One region of the Kluyvera ascorbata genome, then DNA from elsewhere that is predicted to be linked to it. Evidence: predicted binding sites of a transcription regulator. Region 1 holds the regulator's gene; each other region holds the start of a gene.
The links. Region 1 encodes ArgR, which controls arginine synthesis, uptake and breakdown. Its sites were predicted from a motif close to ANTGAATAAAAATACANT; they were not measured.
Positions count from the first base shown of each region.

Region 2: a site for ArgR is predicted at 4,841-4,858, ahead of argC (N-acetyl-gamma-glutamyl-phosphate reductase). Genes of this name have one in related genera too.
Region 3: a site for ArgR is predicted at 1,665-1,682, ahead of argA (amino-acid N-acetyltransferase). Genes of this name have one in related genera too.

Region 1 is NZ_CP096201.1:500,669-507,151, reverse strand. Features, by position in the region: gene degS (outer membrane-stress sensor serine endopeptidase DegS) at 1-145, shown strand, start outside; gene mdh (malate dehydrogenase) at 200-1,138, opposite strand; gene argR (transcriptional regulator ArgR) at 1,594-2,064, shown strand; gene yhcN (peroxide/acid stress response protein YhcN) at 2,442-2,705, shown strand; gene yhcN-B (DUF1471 family stress response protein YhcN-B) at 2,813-3,079, shown strand; gene MY052_RS02395 (barstar family protein) at 3,134-3,409, opposite strand; gene MY052_RS02390 (NAD-dependent succinate-semialdehyde dehydrogenase) at 3,436-4,890, opposite strand; gene MY052_RS02385 (CoA transferase) at 5,039-6,367, shown strand; gene aaeB (p-hydroxybenzoic acid efflux pump subunit AaeB) at 6,445-6,483, opposite strand, start outside.
Region 2 is NZ_CP096201.1:4,909,047-4,915,529, reverse strand. Features, by position in the region: gene MY052_RS23480 (helix-turn-helix transcriptional regulator) at 1-523, opposite strand, end outside; gene ppc (phosphoenolpyruvate carboxylase) at 689-3,340, opposite strand; gene argE (acetylornithine deacetylase) at 3,642-4,793, opposite strand; gene argC (N-acetyl-gamma-glutamyl-phosphate reductase) at 4,947-5,951, shown strand; gene argB (acetylglutamate kinase) at 5,964-6,483, shown strand, end outside.
Region 3 is NZ_CP096201.1:972,848-979,330, reverse strand. Features, by position in the region: gene cobD (threonine-phosphate decarboxylase CobD) at 1-107, opposite strand, end outside; gene amiC (N-acetylmuramoyl-L-alanine amidase AmiC) at 114-1,364, opposite strand; gene argA (amino-acid N-acetyltransferase) at 1,716-3,047, shown strand; gene recD (exodeoxyribonuclease V subunit alpha) at 3,137-4,975, opposite strand; gene recB (exodeoxyribonuclease V subunit beta) at 4,972-6,483, opposite strand, start outside.

The DNA.
Region 1 (6,483 bases):
CGGTAAACCGGCGGTTTCCGCACTAGAGACCATGGACCAGGTCGCGGAGATCCGCCCGGGTTCAGTGATTCCAGTCGTGGTCATGCGTGACGATAAGAAGTTAACGATGCAGGTAACGATTCAGGAATACCCAGCGTCCAACTAAACGACCAAAAGCAAAGGGGCCCTCGGCCCCTTTGTTATATTCAGCGGTCAGATCTTATTTATTGATAAAATCTTCGCCAAGCTGAATATCTTTTCTCAGCGTATCCAGCATTCCTTCCAGCGCCTGCTGTTCGTAAGCGCTCAGTTTGCCGATAGACTGACGTTCTTCAATCCCATTTTTACCCAGCAGCAGCGGCTGTGAGAAGAAACGAGCATATTCGCCATCGCCTTCAACATAGGCGCATTCAACTACCCCTTTCTCACCCTGCAGAGCGCGAACCAGGGACAAGCCAAAGCGTGCAGCAGCCTGGCCCATGGACAGGGTTGCTGAGCCGCCACCGGCTTTTGCTTCAACCACTTCGGTACCCGCATTCTGGATACGCTTGGTCAGGTCATTGACTTCTTGTTCAGAGAAGCTGACGCCTGGGATTTGCGACAACAAAGGAAGAATCGTTACGCCGGAGTGGCCGCCGATAACCGGGACCTCGACGTCACCGCATTTTTTACCTTTCAGCTCAGCCACAAAGGTATTGGAGCGGATGATGTCCAGCGTCGTGACGCCAAACAGTTTGTTTTTGTCGTATACGCCCGCTTTTTTCAGCACTTCAGCGGCAATGGCCACGGTGGTGTTGACCGGGTTGGTAATAATGCCAATACAGGCTTTAGGCGCGGTTTTTGCGATTTGCTGCACCAGGTTTTTGACAATCCCGGCGTTAACGTTAAACAGATCGGAGCGATCCATACCGGGCTTACGCGCTACCCCAGCAGAGATCAGGACAACATCCGCCCCTACCAGCGCAGGCGTCGCATCTTCACCAGAGAATCCTTTGATTTTGACATCAGTAGGAATATGGCTGAGATCGACAGCCACGCCAGGCGTGACGGGGGCAATATCATAGAGGGAGAGTTCTGAACCTGAAGGCAGTTGGGTCTTTAGTAGTAGGGCAAGCGCCTGGCCAATACCGCCGGCGGCACCAAGGACTGCGACTTTCATCCTAAACTCCTTATTATGGTTAATGACATTCAGGTAATAACCTGTCGTGGACCGCATAACCGACGCAAGAGATACCTGTTGTTACTCCGTTGCGGCGACCTTAATTCACAAGGTAAATAATTACAATATAATTGCTTACAGAATGCGGGTATGACAGCAGCATTGCTGGCGTTACCGCACTACTCCCAGAAAAAGGTCTATCTACGAAACCAAACTTTCATCAACTATCGATTACAATATACTCAGCACGTTGCGTAAAACAACAGCAATTTAATAACAATTCATTTACTTTTAACTTATTTAGATCCCGTGATATAGGCATGTTTCTTAGGTCTAATTTTTGCTAAAATCCGGCCTTTCTCTATTTGGCCTAGCCTCTTGGGATAAATTGTTTTGCATAAAAATTCACCTATATGCATAATAATGTTAATTTCACCACCATACTCGGGTGACTTATGCGAAGTTCAACTAAACAAGAAGAATTAGTTAAAGCCTTTAAAGCGTTACTGAAGGAAGAAAAATTTAGCTCTCAGGGCGAAATTGTTCAGGCCTTACAAGAAGAAGGCTTCGATAATATCAACCAATCCAAAGTCTCTCGTATGCTGACGAAGTTTGGCGCAGTGCGAACTCGCAACGCCAAAATGGAGATGGTTTACTGCCTGCCAGCAGAACTGGGTGTACCGACCACCACCAGCCCGTTGAAGAATCTGGTTCTGGATATCGACTACAATGACGCAGTCGTTGTGATTCATACCAGCCCAGGCGCCGCACAGCTTATCGCGCGCCTTCTGGACTCTTTAGGCAAGGCTGAAGGTATTCTCGGCAGCATTGCCGGTGATGACACTATCTTCACCACACCGGCTCGAGGCTTCACTGTTAAAGATCTCTACGAGGCCATTCAGGTTCTGTTTGAACAGGAGCTGTAATCCCTCGTGATACTCCTCTGGTCCCTCCGGAGGAGTCCGCTTTCCCACCGACTCACCCGCCGTTTCTTCTGCCGCTTCGTTAACATTTAGTGCGATTTTCCACCCTAAACCATAGTTTCAGTGAATATATCCCAACTTAACCGCACAAAACATCAAATTATCCTATCCGTTTGATTTTACGCATTATTGACGACGAACTTTGCCAAAATATGCGTTTTTTTATACGTATATCTTCTAAAAATGACGATTCCTGACAACTAATTACACGAGAAACAATTAGCTGGGTATTAATATTTTTCGTGATTAGTGTATACTTAATTTCGTGATGAGGGTCACAAAACAAAGGCCCTCCAAAAAAATACGACGAGGTGAGTATCATGAAAATCAAAACAACCGTTGCCGCTCTGAGCATCCTATCTGTTATCTCGTTTGGCGCTTTCGCCGCTGACTCTATCAACAGCGACCAGGCACAAACCCGTCAAGCAATCGGCACCGTATCTGTCGGCTCTGTCGGTTCAAACCCGATGGACATGCATGAAATGCTGAACAAAAAAGCAGAAGAACAAGGTGCATCTTCTTATCGCATCATTGAAGCGCGTACCGGTGACCATTGGCACGCAACGGCAGAACTGTACAAATAAGTTAGTGTGAAGCAATACGTCGGCATTCAGTAAAAATTTCCACAGCGGTCCCAGGAATCAGCAACAACATCCTCTCACCGCTGCAAAATAAGGTGAGGAGTAAGAATATGAAAAGCGCAATTATCATCGCATCCCTTGGTCTGGCATCTGTACTTTCTTTCGGCGCAAGCGCCGCAGCACACCAGGTAAGTCAGGACCAGGCACAGAACCTGCAATCAATGGGCACCATCTCTGTTTCACAGGTTGGTAGCGACCCGATGGATATGCGTAGTGAGCTAGCCGCAAAAGCAGAGAAAGAAGGTGCTAGCAGCTATCGTATTATCGAAGCACGTACCGGTGACCATTGGCACGCTACAGCTGAGCTGTACAAATAAACCCTCGTCGTCTTGACCGACGACTTGCCCTCGCTTTTTGGCGAGGGCTTTTTTTTATCCGCGCTGGACGTTAAAGCGCAGCATCCCTTCCAGCTCTTCTTCTGCTTCATCAAAGAGCAAAATAAGCGCGCCGTAACGTCGTCGCTGCTTTTCGTCCAGATGCAGGAACTCAATCTCCACGGGTAACGGTATTTCTTTGCTGGTCACCACATCCCACAACGTGTCCAGATCGCGTATTTTCTCGCGATCGAGGGCAAAGAGACGGGCGAACTCCCGGTAAAAATCGCCCTGATCCTCTATCTCGTCAAAATCAAAAGTATAGATTTTCATCTTACGCCCTCATCCCATTCAACTGACTAAAGTCCCCCAATGTGCAACGTTTTCACTTCGAGGTACTCTTCCAACCCCAGCACCGAACCTTCGCGGCCAAGCCCGGACTCTTTCACGCCACCAAACGGCCCCAGCTCGGTTGAAACCGCGCATTCGTTAATGCCGATCATCCCACTTTCCAGCGCCTGCGAGACACGGAAGACGCGGGAGAGGTTTTGGGTATAGAAATAGGCCGCCAGTCCGTAAGGTGTATTATTCGCGCGATGAATAACATCCTCTTCGTCGCTAAAGCGGAAACAGGCCGCCAGCGGGCCAAAAGTCTCTTCCTGCGCCAGCAGCATCGTTTCCTGACAATCTCCCAATACCGTCGGTTGCCAGAAGTTTCCCCCCAGCGCATGCGGCTGACCGCCGGCTAATACTTTCGCCCCTTTCGATACCGCATCTTCAACGTGCTCACGCACCTTTTTAACCGCAGCAGGCTCAATCAGTGGCCCAACAACGACACCGTCATCCAATCCGTTCCCCACTTTTAACGCTTTCACTGCGGCAGCAAGCTGGCTGACAAAACGCTCATACACGCTGTCATGGATATAAAAACGGTTCACGCTCACGCATACCTGCCCGGCATTGCGGAACTTGTTGGCTATCGCCCCCTTCACCGCAGCATCGATATCAGCATCTTCAAAAACGATATACGGTGCATTCCCCCCGAGCTCCATGGAGACTTTCTTCATGGTTTCGGCCGCGTTACGCACCAGCGTCTTCCCGACCGATGTCGAGCCGGTAAAGGAAATTTTGCGCACGTCATGGCTCGCCATAATAGCGTCGCTTATCTCCAACGTATTCCCTGCTACCGCATTCAGTACGCCATCAGGGATCCCCGCTTTCTTCGCCAGCGCCAGCAGTGCGAACGCGCATAGCGGCGTGTTATTCGCGGGTTTGATAACACCGGTACAGCCCGCGGCCAGCGCAGGCCCCAGCTTGCGGGTGAGCATTGCCATCGGGAAGTTCCACGGCGTGATAGCCGCGACAACACCGATTGGCTCGCGGGTTGCCAGAATACGTGAACCCGGTTTAGCCGGCGGAATAATCTCGCCGTTCGCTCTTTTGCCCTGTTCGGCAAACCACTGAATAAAACTCGCCGCGTAATCCACCTCGCCTTCAGCCTCTTTCAACGGCTTGCCCTGCTCGATGGTCATCAGTTTCGCCAGCCAGCTTTTATGTTCGATGATGAGCTGGTACCAGCGATACAGCAGTTCTGAACGCGCCTTCGCCGTTTTTGCCCGCCATAGCGGGAAAGCGCGCGCTGCGGCGGCAATGGCCTGCTCCGTCTCCTGTTTCCCGGCCTTCGCGACTTTGGCGACAACCTCGCCCGTCGCGGGGTTGAGTACATCAAAGGTGGTGTCGAGCTGATGCCATTCGCCGTTCACCAGGTAGCCCGTCTGGAAAAGATCGTTGTCCTGCCATGCTTGCGTGGTCATTACACCCTCCTGAATAGTGTTTCCATTTAAGTATAGCTATCGCTTTTGGCGTAATAGTTGTCAGAATAACGAAAGTCTTATTAACGATAAGGAACCTGCGGTGAAGCGCGACAATCCTGTTTTCAATAAGCTGTGTCACGACCTTGGTATGACACATTTGGCCGTTGAGAGGGTGTCATTTACCCACAACACGCCGGTCTATCCTACCCCTTTTGCCATTGGTGAAGCCGCAGCCTCGGTGCTGGCGCTACAGGGCATGATGCTTGATGTGCTTCGCGGCAAGCAGCAGCCGATTACCGTCGATTGTCACAGCGCCGCCGCCTCAACGCATGCGGTGACCTTCCAGCAGCAGAACGGCTTTAACTGGCAGTACAACGATCCGGATTACCCCACAACCGATTTCTATCTTACTGCCGACAATCGTTGGATATTCCTGCACGGCGGCTACCCGCGTTTACGTGATGGGATCCTCGATATCCTCGATGTGCCAAATAGCCGTCATCGGGTGGCGCAGGCGGTCGCGCAGTGGGAAGCGCAAAAGCTGGAGGAGACCATCGCCGAAGCAGGGCTATGCACCGCTATCGCGCGTAGCCATAAAGAGTGGCTGGCTCATCCTCAGGGGCTTGCGGTCAGCCAGGAGCCGCTCATTCGTCTGACACGGCTAACCGATAGCGCGCCCAAAAACCGTCGTTACGATACGCCACGGGTACTGAAGCCGCTACGCGTTCTCGACTTCACTCACGTTATTGCCGGGCCAACGGCAACCCGCGGGCTGGCGCAGATGGGAGCCGATGTGCTGCATCTGTCGTCGCCTTATCGCCCGCGTATTCTGCCGTTTGATGTGGATACCAACCACGGCAAGCGCAACGCTTATCTTGAACTCTCCACCGCAGAGGGCCGCGCAACGGCGGCACAGCTGGTGCGTGACGGTGATGTTTTTGTCCAAAGCTACCGCCCCGGCGCTCTCGCCCGCTATGGGCTGAGCGATGAAGAGATGGCGCAGATTAATCCGCAGATCATTACAGTTAATCTGAACTGCTACGGCCACCGCGGGCCATGGAAAGACCGACCTGGCTTTGAGCAGCTTGCTCAGACCGTCACCGGTATGGCGGTTGCACAGGGCGGCACCGGGCAACCGGTGCTGGGGCCAACTTACCCCAATGATTATCTCAGCGGCTATCTCGCCACGCTGGGCGTGCTGATGGCGCTGGAGCGTCAGCGTAATGAAGGCGGAGCATGGCGGGTAGACGTGTCATTGTGCCGGACAGCAACGTGGCTGCAGCAGTTGGGGAGTATTGCGGATTATCAGACGATTGCCCCACCAGACGAGACGGCGATCGCGCGTTGTATGGTAAGCGAAGAGGGGCCGTTCGGTGAGTTGCGCTATTTCAACAGCGCGCTGGAGCTTGCACAAACGCCGATGGCGTTTGCGATGCCGGCCATGCCTTTAGGTGCGCATCGCGCGGAATGGTGGTAAGGCTCCCGGAGTCGCTGCGCTCGTCCGGGCTACAATCACAGGTAGCCCGGACGAGCGCAGCGACTCCGGGAAAACACTCAGCTACTGGTCAACGCGCCCTGATATTTATGCAGCAT
Region 2 (6,483 bases), 650 kb from region 1:
GAATGGCGTCGAACAGCGCCTGGCTGCGCGATGCGGTCTGGATTTGGCTGCTGAGCAGATCGGCACAGTGGCTAATCAGACTGGTGGCTATCAGGCGGGCGGTTTGCTGTTCCTGCGGCTGCATCTGAATTTCACTCATGGTTTGCAGCAGGAAAGAGCCGACGCGCGGGCCTCGTCGGGCGACGTGCTGCTTAGCCATGTTTTTCAACTGCTGCCCATCCCATTGCTGCACGCTAAACCCCAACTGCTGTTTGCCAAACAGAATGCTTAACGTGGTGACCGGGCTCTGCCACTGTGGGAAATTCCAGCCGCCAGCTGGAACGTAGAGTGCATCCAGTGCCTGCATGGACTCACCCAGCGCAGCGTCGGTGAGCTGCCCTTCAAGCAGGATCTCCAGCCGGGGAAAATCGACCTGAAAAGCCATCTCCGGCACCGGCGAGTGATTCCCGGCAAACCAGATTTTTTGCAGCGGCGTGATACCTGAGGCGATGTGGGAAAGCAGTGGGTTGATGTCGGAATGCATGGGGATCCCTGTCGTAGTGAACAACGAAGAAACCTTAACCGAGAGGATAAAAAAAGGCCACAAAGAATATGGCCTTTTGGCGTGCAGGTCGACCGGCCGACGCCGGAGCCGCACTGTACATATTCCCGGCGTCGCTTCGCTCGGCCGGGCTACATGGGGGAGAGATTAACCTGTGTTACGCATACCCGCAGCAACGCCCGCGATGGTGACCATCAGCGCTTGCTCAACGTTATGGTTTGGTTCCTGGCCTTCTTCTTCCGCTTTACGCGAACGGTGCAGCAGTTCGGCCTGCAGAACGTTCAGCGGGTCGGTGTAGACGTTACGTAGCTGGATAGACTCGGCAATCCACGGCAGGTCGGCCATCAGGTGCGCATCGTTTGCGATATCCAGCACCACTTTGATGTCGGCTTCCAGCTGGTCGCGCAGTTCGGTACCCAGACCCCACAGCTCTTTTTTCACCAGACGCTGATCGTAGTATTCCGCCAGCCACAGGTCAGCTTTCGAGTAGACCATCTCCAGCATGCCCAGGCGGGTTGAGAAGAACGGCCAGTCGCGACACATGGCCTCCAGCTTGCTCTGTTTGCCATCTTCAACCACTTTTTGCAGCGCGGCACCGGCACCCAGCCAGGCTGGCAGCATCAGACGGTTCTGCGTCCAGGCAAAGATCCATGGAATTGCACGCAGGGATTCAACGCCGCCGGTTGCGCGACGTTTTGCCGGACGTGAACCCAATGGCAGTTTGCCCAGTTCCTGCTCCGGCGTAGCGGAACGGAAGTACGGCACGAAATCTTTGTTTTCACGCACGTAGCCGCGGTACATCTCGCAGGAGATATCCGACAGTTCGTCCATGATGCCGCGCCACTCTTCTTTTGGTTCCGGCGGTGGCAGCAGGTTCGCTTCCAGAATGGCGCTGGTGTACAGCGACAGGCTGCTGACGGTGATTTCCGGCAGACCGTATTTGAAGCGGATCATCTCGCCCTGTTCGGTCACGCGCAGGCCACCTTTCAGGCTTCCCGGAGGCTGAGAGAGCAGCGCAGCGTGAGCCGGTGCGCCACCGCGGCCAATGGAGCCACCACGACCGTGGAACAGCGTCAGCTCGATGCCCGCTTTCTCACAGGTTTTGATCAGAGCATCTTGCGCCTGGTACTGCGCCCAGGATGCCGCCATGACGCCCGCATCTTTTGCGGAGTCGGAATAGCCAATCATCACCATCTGTTTGCCCTGAATAAATCCGCGGTACCAGTCGATGCCCAGAAGCTGGGTCATGACGTCGTCGGCGTTGTTCAGGTCGTCGAGGGTTTCGAACAGCGGAGCAACCGGCAGTGCGAAGGTAATGCCCGCTTCTTTCAGCAGCAGATGAACCGCCAGCACGTCAGACGGCGTTTTTGCCATTGAGATAACGTAGGCGGCGACTGAGCCGACAGGGGCATCGACAATCGCTTTACAGGTATTAAGAACTTCGCGGGTTTCGTTGCTTGGCTCCCAGCTACGCGGGAGAAGCGGACGTTTGGAATTCAGTTCGCGGATCAGGAAGGCCTGCTTGTCGGCTTCTGACCAGCTTTCGTAGTCGCCGATGCCCAGATAGCGAGTCAGCTCGCCCAGAGCTTCGGTGTGGCGGGTGCTTTCCTGACGCACGTCGATACGCACCAGCGGCACGCCAAAACACTTCACGCGACGCAGGGTATCGAGCAGTTCGCCGTTGGCGATAATGCCCATCCCGCAGGCCTGCAGCGATTTATAGCAGGCGTACAGCGGTTCCCACAGCTGTTCGTTCTGGCTGATAAGGCCCGCCGGTTTCGGTAGACGCTCGCCTTTCAGGCGCGCTTCCAGCCAGGCTTGGGTTGACAGCAGGCGGGTACGCAGGTTTTTCATCAGGAAGCGGTACGGCTCGGTTGCACCGGCTTCACCAACCAGCTCGCGCAGTTCGTCGGTACACTCGACCATCGACAGCTCAGAAATCAGGATCTGAATATCTTTCAGGAACAGGTCGGTCGCTTTCCAGCGGCTGAGCAGCAGCACGTGGCGGGTGATTTCTGCGGTGACGTTCGGGTTGCCGTCGCGGTCGCCGCCCATCCAGGAGGTAAAGCGTACCGGCACGAAATCGACCGGTAGCTGGTAACCGAGGTTCTCTTCCAGCTGTTCATTCAGTTCGCGCAGGTAGTTGGGTACGCCTTCCCACAGGCTGTTTTCCACCACCGCAAAGCCCCATTTGGCCTCATCAACCGGGCTTGGACGATGCTTACGAATTTCATCGGTGTGCCAGGACTGGGCAATCAGCTGGCGCAGTCGGCGCATCACCTGGTTGCGTTCGTAGTCGGCGATATCGGTGTTATCGAGCTGCTTTAAGCAGTTGTTGATCTCACCCATTTTGTGAATCAGGGTACGACGCGTGATTTCGGTTGGGTGCGCGGTGAGTACCAGCTCCAGCGACAGGGATTCAACGGCTTTTTTGATGATAGTTTCGTTGAGATTAGGTTGGTCTTTGAGTTTACGCAGGGTACGAGCAATCACTTCCGGGTTGCTTGCCGCTTCGCCTTTTGGCGAAATGCTGTGGTACTGCTCGGCGGTGTTGGCCAGGTTCAGGAACTGACTGAACGCGCGGGCGACCGGCAGCAGCTCATCGTTGGACAGGTTCTGCAGCGTGGTGAGCAGCTCCTGGCGATTGGCTTCGTTGCCCGCACGAGAAGATTTGGACAACTTACGGATCGTTTCTACACGGTCAAGAATGTTCTCACCAAGCGCATCCTTGATGGTATCGCCTAGCACTTTACCGAGCATACTGACATTACTACGCAACGCGGAATATTGTTCGTTCATTAACCCAGACACCCCATCTCATTTTATTTTGTTATATCCCAACCCCTGGAACGTAAGGGCGAGATAAAGACACCTCTTTTATAAAGCCACGTAAAAACCCGTACGTCAATTGCTGCGAAATCGCTTCAGCAAACGAATAAATCGCGACAATTTATGAAAGTTAATTCGTATCGTGCCAGATAAGAAATGCTTATGAAAATGTGAAGGAGATCGCGGCTTAGAGATGCCGGATGGCGCTGCGCTTATCCGGCCTACGGGTGGGGGTAGGCCCGGTAAGCGTAGCGCCACCGGGCAGAACACATTAATGCCAGCAGAAGTGATGCACGACCTGGGTAATTAACTCGCGCGTCGGCTTAATAAAGCGCGTTTCCAGGTATTCATCCGGCTGGTGCGCCTGATTAATTGAGCCTGGGCCTAAGACGATGGTCGGACACAGGGTCTGGATAAACGGTGCTTCGGTGCAGTAGTTCACCACTTCGGTCTTCGTACCGAGCAGTTTTTCCAGCACCTCGACCAGTTGGTGGTCTGGCGGGCATTCGTAGCCTGGAATTGGCGGATGCAGCTCGCTCACCGTCAAGCGTCCCGGCCATTGTGCGCTTACCGGCTCCAGCGCTTCATCCAGCAGACCGTTGAGATCGTTCAGGGTCATGCCAGGCAATGGGCGAATATCCATATGCAGCTCGCAGCAGGCACAGATGCGGTTGGAGGCGTCGCCGCCGTGGATCGCGCCGAGGTTGAGCGTTGGATACGGTACGGTAAATGCTTCGTAGTGATAGCGCTCTTTCAGCGAGTCGCGCAGCCGCATCACGCGGCCAATGGCGTCGTGCATGATCTCAATGGCGTTGACGCCGCGCGCTGGGTCGCTGGAGTGGCCGGACTGGCCCATCACGCGAATGGCGTTCGACATATGGCCTTTATGCGCGCGTACCGGTTGCAGTGAGGTAGGTTCACCGATGATGGCGCAGTCCGGGCGAAGCGCTGTGGATTCAGAGAAGTAGCGGGCGCCCGCCATGCTGGTCTCTTCATCGGCGGTTGCCAGGATATAGAGCGGTTTTTTAAGCGTCGTCACGTCAACATCACGCAGCGCATCCAGAATAAAGGCGAAGAAGCCTTTCATGTCGGCGGTACCCAGACCGTAGAGCTTGTTGTCGTGCTCGGTGAGGGTGAACGGATCGCGGGTCCAGCGTCCGTCGTCAAACGGCACGGTATCGGTATGGCCGGCGAGCAGCAGCCCGCCTGCGCCGTGTCCGGTGCTGGCCAGCAGGTTGAATTTATTGCGCGTGCCGGGAACCGGCTGTACCTCGACATTGAAGCCTAACGAGGAGAACCAGTCAGCAAGCAGAGTGATTAAAGACGCATTGCTCTGATCGAGCGCTTCTTCGGTTGCGCTGATGGAAGGAGTGCCGATCAACGCACGGTAAATCTCGATAAATGGGGGTAAATTGTTTTTCATTGTTGACACACCTCGGGTCATGATAGTATCAATATTCATGCAGTATTTGTGAATAAAAATACATTATCATTAGGCGTAAGAAAACCCACCAACGGTAGGGTGAATAGAAAACGCTTAATCAGGCAAACAGACATAAGAAGGTAAACGGCCCCGATGTTGAATACGCTGATTGTGGGCGCGAGCGGTTACGCTGGCGCAGAGCTTGTGACCTATGTAAATCGCCATCCTCATATGAACATAACCGCTTTGACGGTCTCAGCGCAAAGCAATGATGCAGGAAAGTTAATCTCCGATTTGCATCCACAGCTGAAAGGGATTGTCGATCTGCCGCTGCAGCCGATGTCCGATATCAGTGAGTTCAGCGCCGGTGTTGATGTGGTGTTCCTGGCGACCGCCCACGAAGTGAGTCACGATCTGGCCCCGCAGTTCCTCGCGGCAGGCTGCGTGGTGTTCGACCTTTCCGGTGCGTTCCGTGTGAACGACGGCGCCTTCTATGAAAAATACTACGGGTTTACCCATCAGCATCCTGAGCTGCTGGCGCAGGCGGTGTATGGCCTGGCCGAGTGGAGCGCCGAGGCGCTGAAAGAGGCGAACCTGATTGCGGTGCCGGGCTGTTACCCGACGGCGGCGCAGCTTTCCTTAAAACCGTTGATTGATGGGAATTTGCTGGATCTCACGCAATGGCCGGTGATTAACGCAACCAGCGGAGTGAGCGGCGCAGGGCGTAAAGCGGCAATCTCCAACAGCTTCTGTGAAGTGAGCCTGCAACCGTACGGCGTGTTCACCCATCGCCATCAGCCGGAAATCGCTAGCCACCTGGGCGCAGAGGTGATTTTCACCCCGCATCTGGGCAACTTCCCGCGCGGCATTCTGGAAACCATTACCTGCCGTCTGAAGCCGGGCGTGACCCATGCGCAGGTGGCGGAAACCTTACAACAGGCCTACGGTGACAAGCCGATGGTACGTTTATACGAGAAGGGCGTTCCGGCACTGAAAAACGTGGTCGGCCTGCCGTTCTGCGATATCGGTTTTGCGGTGCAGGGCGAGCACCTGATCGTCGTGGCGACCGAAGACAACCTATTGAAAGGCGCTGCCGCACAGGCCGTGCAGTGCGCCAATATCCGTTTCGGCTTTGCTGAGACGCAGTCTCTTATTTAAGGTGTGACGACGATGAATCCATTAATTATCAAACTGGGCGGCGTGTTACTGGATAGCGAAGAAGCGCTGGAGCGCCTGTTTACCGCGCTGGTCAACTACCGCGAGTCGCATCAGCGCCTGCTGGTGATTGTCCACGGCGGCGGCTGCGTGGTGGATGAGCTGATGAAGCAGCTCAACCTGCCGGTGAAAAAGAAAAATGGTCTGCGCGTCACTCCTGCCGATCAAATCGACATCATTACCGGCGCGCTGGCGGGTACCGCCAACAAAACGCTGCTGGCGTGGGCGAAGAAGCATGATATCGCCTCTGTTGGCCTGTTCCTCGGCGATGGCGACAGCGTGCAGGTGACGAAGCTGGATGAAGAACTAGGCCACGTGGGCCTGGCGCAGCCGGGTTCACCTAAACTGATTAATCTGCTGCTGGAAGGCGGTTTCCTGCCGGTGGTGAGCTCGATTGGCGTGACCGCCGAAGGGCAACTGATGAACGTTAACGCTGACCAGGCGGCAACCGCGCTGGCGGCAACGCTTGGCGCAG
Region 3 (6,483 bases), 470 kb from region 1:
AACGGATTGATGTTCGCACTGAAGTCCAGCAGTTGGTCGGCGGTCAGGCCCATCAGCGCCGCCGCTTCGCGCGTGTTGCCGCCGTGGGCGCTTTTCAGCCGTGACATCGCCGATTACCCGCGCCGCGCCAGCGTCGCGCCGTCGGCAAAGTAGGCTTTGATCCCGGCGAGAATAGATTCAGCCACTTCCTGCTGGAAAGTCGCAGTCTTGAGCTTGCGCTCCTCTTCAACGTTACTGATAAACGCCGTTTCGACTAGGATCGACGGAATATCCGGTGCTTTCAGCACCGCAAATCCGGCCTGCTCCACCTGGTTTTTATGCAGGTCGTTCACCTGCCCCAGCTTTTTCAACACCGCTTTACCAAACTTCAGGCTGTCAGCGATGGTCAGCGACTGCACCATATCGAACATGGTGTGGTCGACGTAGCGGTCGCCGCTCTTGCTCACACCACCGATTAAGTCCGAGGCGTTCTGGGTTTGAGCGAGGTATTTTGCCGCGGTACTGGTGGCCCCTTTGGTCGACAGGGCAAACACCGATGAGCCGCTCGGCTGGCGGCTGGTAAACGCATCCGCATGAATAGAGACAAACAGGTCGGCGCGCTGCTTCTGGGCTTTCGCCACGCGCACCTTCAGCGGAATAAAGATATCTTCGTTGCGCGTCATGTAGGCTTTCATGTTGCCTTCTTTTTCAATCAGCGCGCGCAGGCGACGGGCAATTTGCAGTACCACGTCTTTCTCCCGCGTTTTGTATTTACCCACCGCGCCGGAGTCTTCGCCGCCGTGGCCGGGGTCAAGCATGATAACAATTGGACGGTCGCGCCCGGCTTTGCCAGGCTGCGGGCCGCTTTGCGACGGCGGTACCTGCTTTTCCAGGTCGCCTTTGTTGTAGTCTTCCAGCAGCGCCAGCAGCGGGTCCTGCTGCTCTTTACTGCTGGCAGGATAGAGATCCATCACCAGACGTTCTTTAAACTCTGCCACCGGTGCAAGGGCAAACAGCTGCGGCTTCACGTCCTGCTTCAGCTCAAACACCATACGCACCGTTTGCGGATCGAACTGCCCTACGCGCGCAGATTTAATGAAAGGGTCGTCGCTGCGGATCTGCGCGCCCATGCCTTTCAGCACCGAGTTCAGGTTCACCCCCTCGAGGTCAACCACCAGGCGATCAGGATTGCTCAACGCAAACTGTCGATACTTGAGCTCACGGCTGGACTCCACCGTCACGCGCGTGTAGCTGGACGCAGGCCATATGCGCACCGCCACCACCTGACTGACGGCAGCTAACCCGACCTGACTCACGCTTAACAACCACATGGCGCCGGCACCTTGTAGCAGGCGACGACGGCTCAAAGACTGACTTCCCGACATGCTCCATCCCAGGCAAAAAAGTAACCCAACTTATACTCTATGGATTTCGAGTGGCAGGAAGGCGGCAAGTGCGCGAATCCCGATGAGCTTACTTTAGTAAGTGATTCGGGTGAGTAAACGCAGCCAACGCACCTGCTACTTGAAAGACGACGAGTATACGCATAATACGATTGACCGGAAACTGTAACTAAAGCCGCATAAACTGTCATCTATAAAAGGGTAAACATTCGTTGAATCAGTGAAATTTGGCCGGAGTTTTTCCAATGTTTAAGCAAATTGTGGCTTGCGTTTCCGATAAAAACAGAATAAAAATACACTAATTACGAATAATCATGCATTGAGGGTTGTGCCGTGGTGAAGGAACGTAGAACCGAACTGGTAGAGGGGTTTCGCCATACCGTCCCCTATATTAACGCCCACCGGGGGAAGACGTTTGTCATCATGCTTGGCGGCGAAGCCATTGAGCATGAAAACTTTTCCAGCATCGTCAACGATATTGGCCTGCTGCACAGTCTAGGCATTCGCCTGGTGTTGGTCTATGGCGCGCGCCCGCAAATCGACGCGAATCTGGCCGAGCATCACCATGAGCCAACCTACCACAAACATATTCGCGTGACGGATACGAAAACCCTGGAGCTGGTGAAGCAAGCCGCGGGCCTGCTGCAGCTGGATATTACCGCCCGCCTGTCGATGAGCCTGAATAACACCCCGCTGCAGGGCGCGCACATCAACGTGGTCAGCGGTAACTTTATTATCGCTCAGCCGCTGGGCGTCGACGACGGTATCGACTACTGCCATAGCGGACGTATTCGCCGTATTGATGAAGAAGCCATTCACCGCCAGCTCGACAGCGGCGCTATCGTGCTGATGGGCCCGGTCGCCGTTTCTGTTACCGGTGAGAGCTTTAACCTGACTTCGGAAGAGATTGCTACCCAGCTCGCCATTAAGCTGAAGGCCGAGAAGATGATCGGCTTCTGCTCCTCGCAGGGCGTGTTTAACGAAGCGGGTGACATTATCTCCGAACTGTTCCCGAACGAAGCACAGGCACGCATTGAAGAGCTGGAAAAAGAAGGCGACTACCTTTCCGGCACCGCGCGTTTCCTGCGCGGCGCGGTAAAAGCCTGCCGCAGCGGCGTACGTCGCTGCCACCTTATCAGCTATCAGGAAGACGGTACGCTGTTACAGGAGCTGTTCTCCCGCGACGGTATCGGTACGCAGATTGTCATGGAAAGCTCCGAGCAAATTCGCCGGGCAACCATCAACGATATTGGCGGCATTCTGGACCTGATCGCACCGCTGGAGCAGCAGGGTATTCTAGTGCGCCGCTCCCGCGAACAGCTGGAGATGGAGATCGATAAATTCACGATTATTCAGCGTGATAACACCACGATCGCCTGTGCCGCACTTTATCCTTTCCCGGAAGAGAAAATTGGTGAGATGGCCTGCGTGGCGGTACATCCAGATTACCGAAGTTCTTCACGCGGAGAAGTGCTGCTACAGCGGATTGCCTCCCAGGCGAAGCAGATGGGGCTTAACCATCTGTTCGTGCTGACGACGCGCAGCATTCACTGGTTCCAGGAGCGCGGGTTTAAGCCGGTGGACGTGGAGCTGCTGCCGGAGAGTAAGAAGCAGCTGTATAACTATCAGCGCCGGTCGAAGGTGCTGATGACGGATTTGGTGTAAGCGATATATTACGTAGCCCGGGCGAAGCGCTTGCGCTGACCCCGGGGTCGCTGAACGCTCGCCCGCGCTACACGAGGCACCGTGCTAACCTATTCCATCTCTGCAAAAATCGCCGATAGGCCGCTGCGTCGTTCAGTGCGCGTGGCAATCGCCTGCGCGAGCAGGTTTTTATCGGCGTACATCGACAGCCGCACTTTTGCGCGAGTTATCGCCGTATAGACCAGCTCACGGCTCACCACCGGGACAATCTGCGTCGGCAGCACCAGCGCGGCGTGGGTGAACTCGGAGCCCTGTGATTTATGCACCGTCATTGCCCACGCGGTATCGTGCTCGGGCAAACGGCTTGGCTGCACAGATTTAATCGTGCCATCCGGCATCGGGAACCAAACGCGCATCCCCTCTCCGCGATCCAGCGCCACGCCGATATCGCCGTTAAACAGCCCCAGCGCGCTGTCGTTTCGCGCAATCATCACCGGGCGGCCTTCATACCAGCGGGAGTGGCGCTGCGGCACAATCTGTCGGTGGCGCGTAAGCAACTGTTCAAACTGCTGATTAAGCCCACTGACGCCCCACGGCCCTTCGCGCAGCGCGCACAGCAGTTGATATTCACCAAACGCCGCCAGCACAACTTCAGGGTCAGCCCGATCACGTAAAAGTTGGAGATAATGGCCATAGCCCACTCGCGCGTCGTCGAGCATCGCGGCGTAGTCGTCCGTCGAGTGCTGCGGCTTCAGTTCAATATCGCTAAAACCGCGGGCAAATACGGCGTCGATCTCTTTTTTATCCCCCCGGTTCACCGCGCTGGCAAGCTGGCCGATACCGGAGTCGCTACCAAAACGGTAGCTGGTACGCAGCAGACAAAGGCTGTCGCGTAGGGCTCCTGCGGTTTGACCGTCACCGGCGGGAACCGTGGCACCCGCCAGGCGGCTTAACTGTGCCGCGCGCTCTGCGGTGTAGCCTGCGTTCACCCAGCTACAGATATCGCCAAGCACCGCACCGGCTTCTACCGAAGCAAGCTGGTCGCGGTCGCCAAGGAAGATAACCCGCCCGTGCGGCGGCAGGGCGTCAATCAGCCGCGCCATCATCGGCAGGTCAATCATTGAGGCTTCATCCACCACTAGCACATCCAGATGCAGCGGGTTTCCAGCATGGTAGCGCATTTTCTGGCTGCCCGGCTGCGCGCCGAGCAGGCGGTGCAGCGTGCTGGCATCGGTGGGCAGCATGGCTTTTTGCGCGTCGCTTAAATCGAGTTTTCGCAGCGCCGCGCCCAGCGATTCAGTGAGACGCGCTGCGGCTTTACCGGTTGGCGCAGCCAGACGAATACGGCATTTATCCGTCCCCGCCATCTGCACCAGCGCCGCCAGTAGTTTCGCAACGGTGGTGGTTTTCCCGGTGCCGGGGCCGCCGGAGATAACCGAAATACGGCGAGTCAGCGCCACGGCGGCAGCCACTTTCTGCCAGTCGATCGTATCGCTTACCGGGAACAGCGCGTTGAGCGTCGCAGCAAGCTGGGCTTCATCGACAACAAATGGCGCGTTGTTTTCGCTAAAGAAGCGCGCCACGGTGAGTTCGTTGCGCCACATGCGGTTGAGATACAGTCTGCCACGGCTCAGGATCAGCGGCGACGGGCGTTCCCCACCGCTGACGGCGTCTGAGCTTAGCAATAACGTTTCCCACTCCTGCGGCGCGTTCGCTTCGGCAAACAGCTGCTGCCAGAACTCGCGAGCGCGGCCTTTCGGCTGCATAGATGGGCTGAGATGGGAGAGCGGCAAACAGACGTGCCCTTCCCCGGTATCGCGGCTCAGCATCGCGGCGGCCAGCATGACGGCAGGATGCTCATCTTTCGCCACCATCAGCGCAAACTGCACGTCGAGCGGGCGCAGCAGCTTCAGTTCGGCCGCTTCCAGTAAACGTTGTTCGAGCGTCATACGTTGCTCTCCTCGCCGGCAAACAGCGCGTCCATTGCCATAATCAGCGCGGGGTCGGGCCGGGTGGCAAATATTCCCTGCTGCCCCGCTTCGCCGTCCACGCCGCGCAGGAACAGATAAATCACGCCGCCGAAATGGCGTTCATAGTCATAGTCGGCAATGCGGTGACGTAAATAACGATGCAGCGCCAGGCTGTAGAGCTGATACTGCAAATCATAGCGGTGTGACTGCATTGCCTCCGCCATCGCCTCCTGGGTATAGGCCTCGCCGCTCTCGCCGAGCCAGTTGGACTTGTAATCCAGTAGGTAATAGCGTCCGTCGTGGCGGAACACGAGGTCGATAAAGCCCTTCAGCATGCCGCGCACCTGGCGGAAATCGAGCTCCGGACAGCCCGCCGACAGCGGATCATAGCGACGGGTCACGGCGTCCAGCGCGCGCGCGTCCAGCGTCTGGGAAATCGGCAGATAAAACTCCATCTCCACCTGCTTTTGTCGCGCGCTAAGCTGGTTAAGCGCAACGCCGGTATCCCCCAGCGGCGCGGCCAGCACCTGGGTAATCCAGCGGGTCAGCACCGGTTCCCAGACTTCATCAAAGCCGTTGTTTTGCAGCTTTTCACGCATCCACTCGGGTGAGATAGGCTGGGTGAAGTCGAGGTCTTCAAACAGGCTGTGCAGGAATGTCCCCGGCGACGCGCCGCGGGGGAAGTGGTGCGGCGTCATCTCCGGCTCAACTGGAGCGTCCGCGATGCCCGAGGCGTCAATATCGATACGCGGTAGTAGGTCCTGCGCCACGCTGTGTCCGCGCTGCTGTAGGCCGGAGTAGCTGGTGACCCGCCAGTCATCAACCACGCGGCGCAACACCTGACGCGCCGCCAGCTCCGGCATCTCGGGTTGCGTCGCCTGCCAGCGAGCGTCGTCCGGCGCGGTGGCCAGCGTTAAGGATATATGTTCGTCGCGCAGCGCGTGGAGGCAGGCGTTCAGGCCAGCGGCATCCAGCACTTCGCCTTTTTGCAGCAGCCTGCCCGGCGCGCTGTGGTGTAATTCGGTATCGGTCGGTTTATCGCTGCGCCGTGCCGTCAGCGGGGCAATGCCCAGGCTGCAATGCCAGATGGCGCGCGTTAAGGCCACATACAGCAGACGCAGGTCTTCCGCCAGGCGTTCCGCTTCCGCGAGCTCCAGGCTCTCGTCGCTTTCGTTGAGGTCCAGCACCGCCTTGAAGGATTCACGGTCGTGGTAGAACGCCTGTTTCTCTTTACGGAACCGGGCGATAAACGGCAGCCAGACCAGCGGGTACTCCAGCCCTTTCGATTTGTGGATAGTGACTATTTGCACCAGGTGCTTATCGCTCTCCAGGCGCATTTGCTGGCTGGACGCGTTGGTATCTGGCTCAGCGACCTGCTGATTGAGCCAGCGCACCAGCGCATGCTCGCTTTCAAGCTGAGTCGCCGCTTCCTGAAGCAGTTCGCTCAGATGCAGAATATCGGTTAACCGCCGCTCGCCACCGTGGGT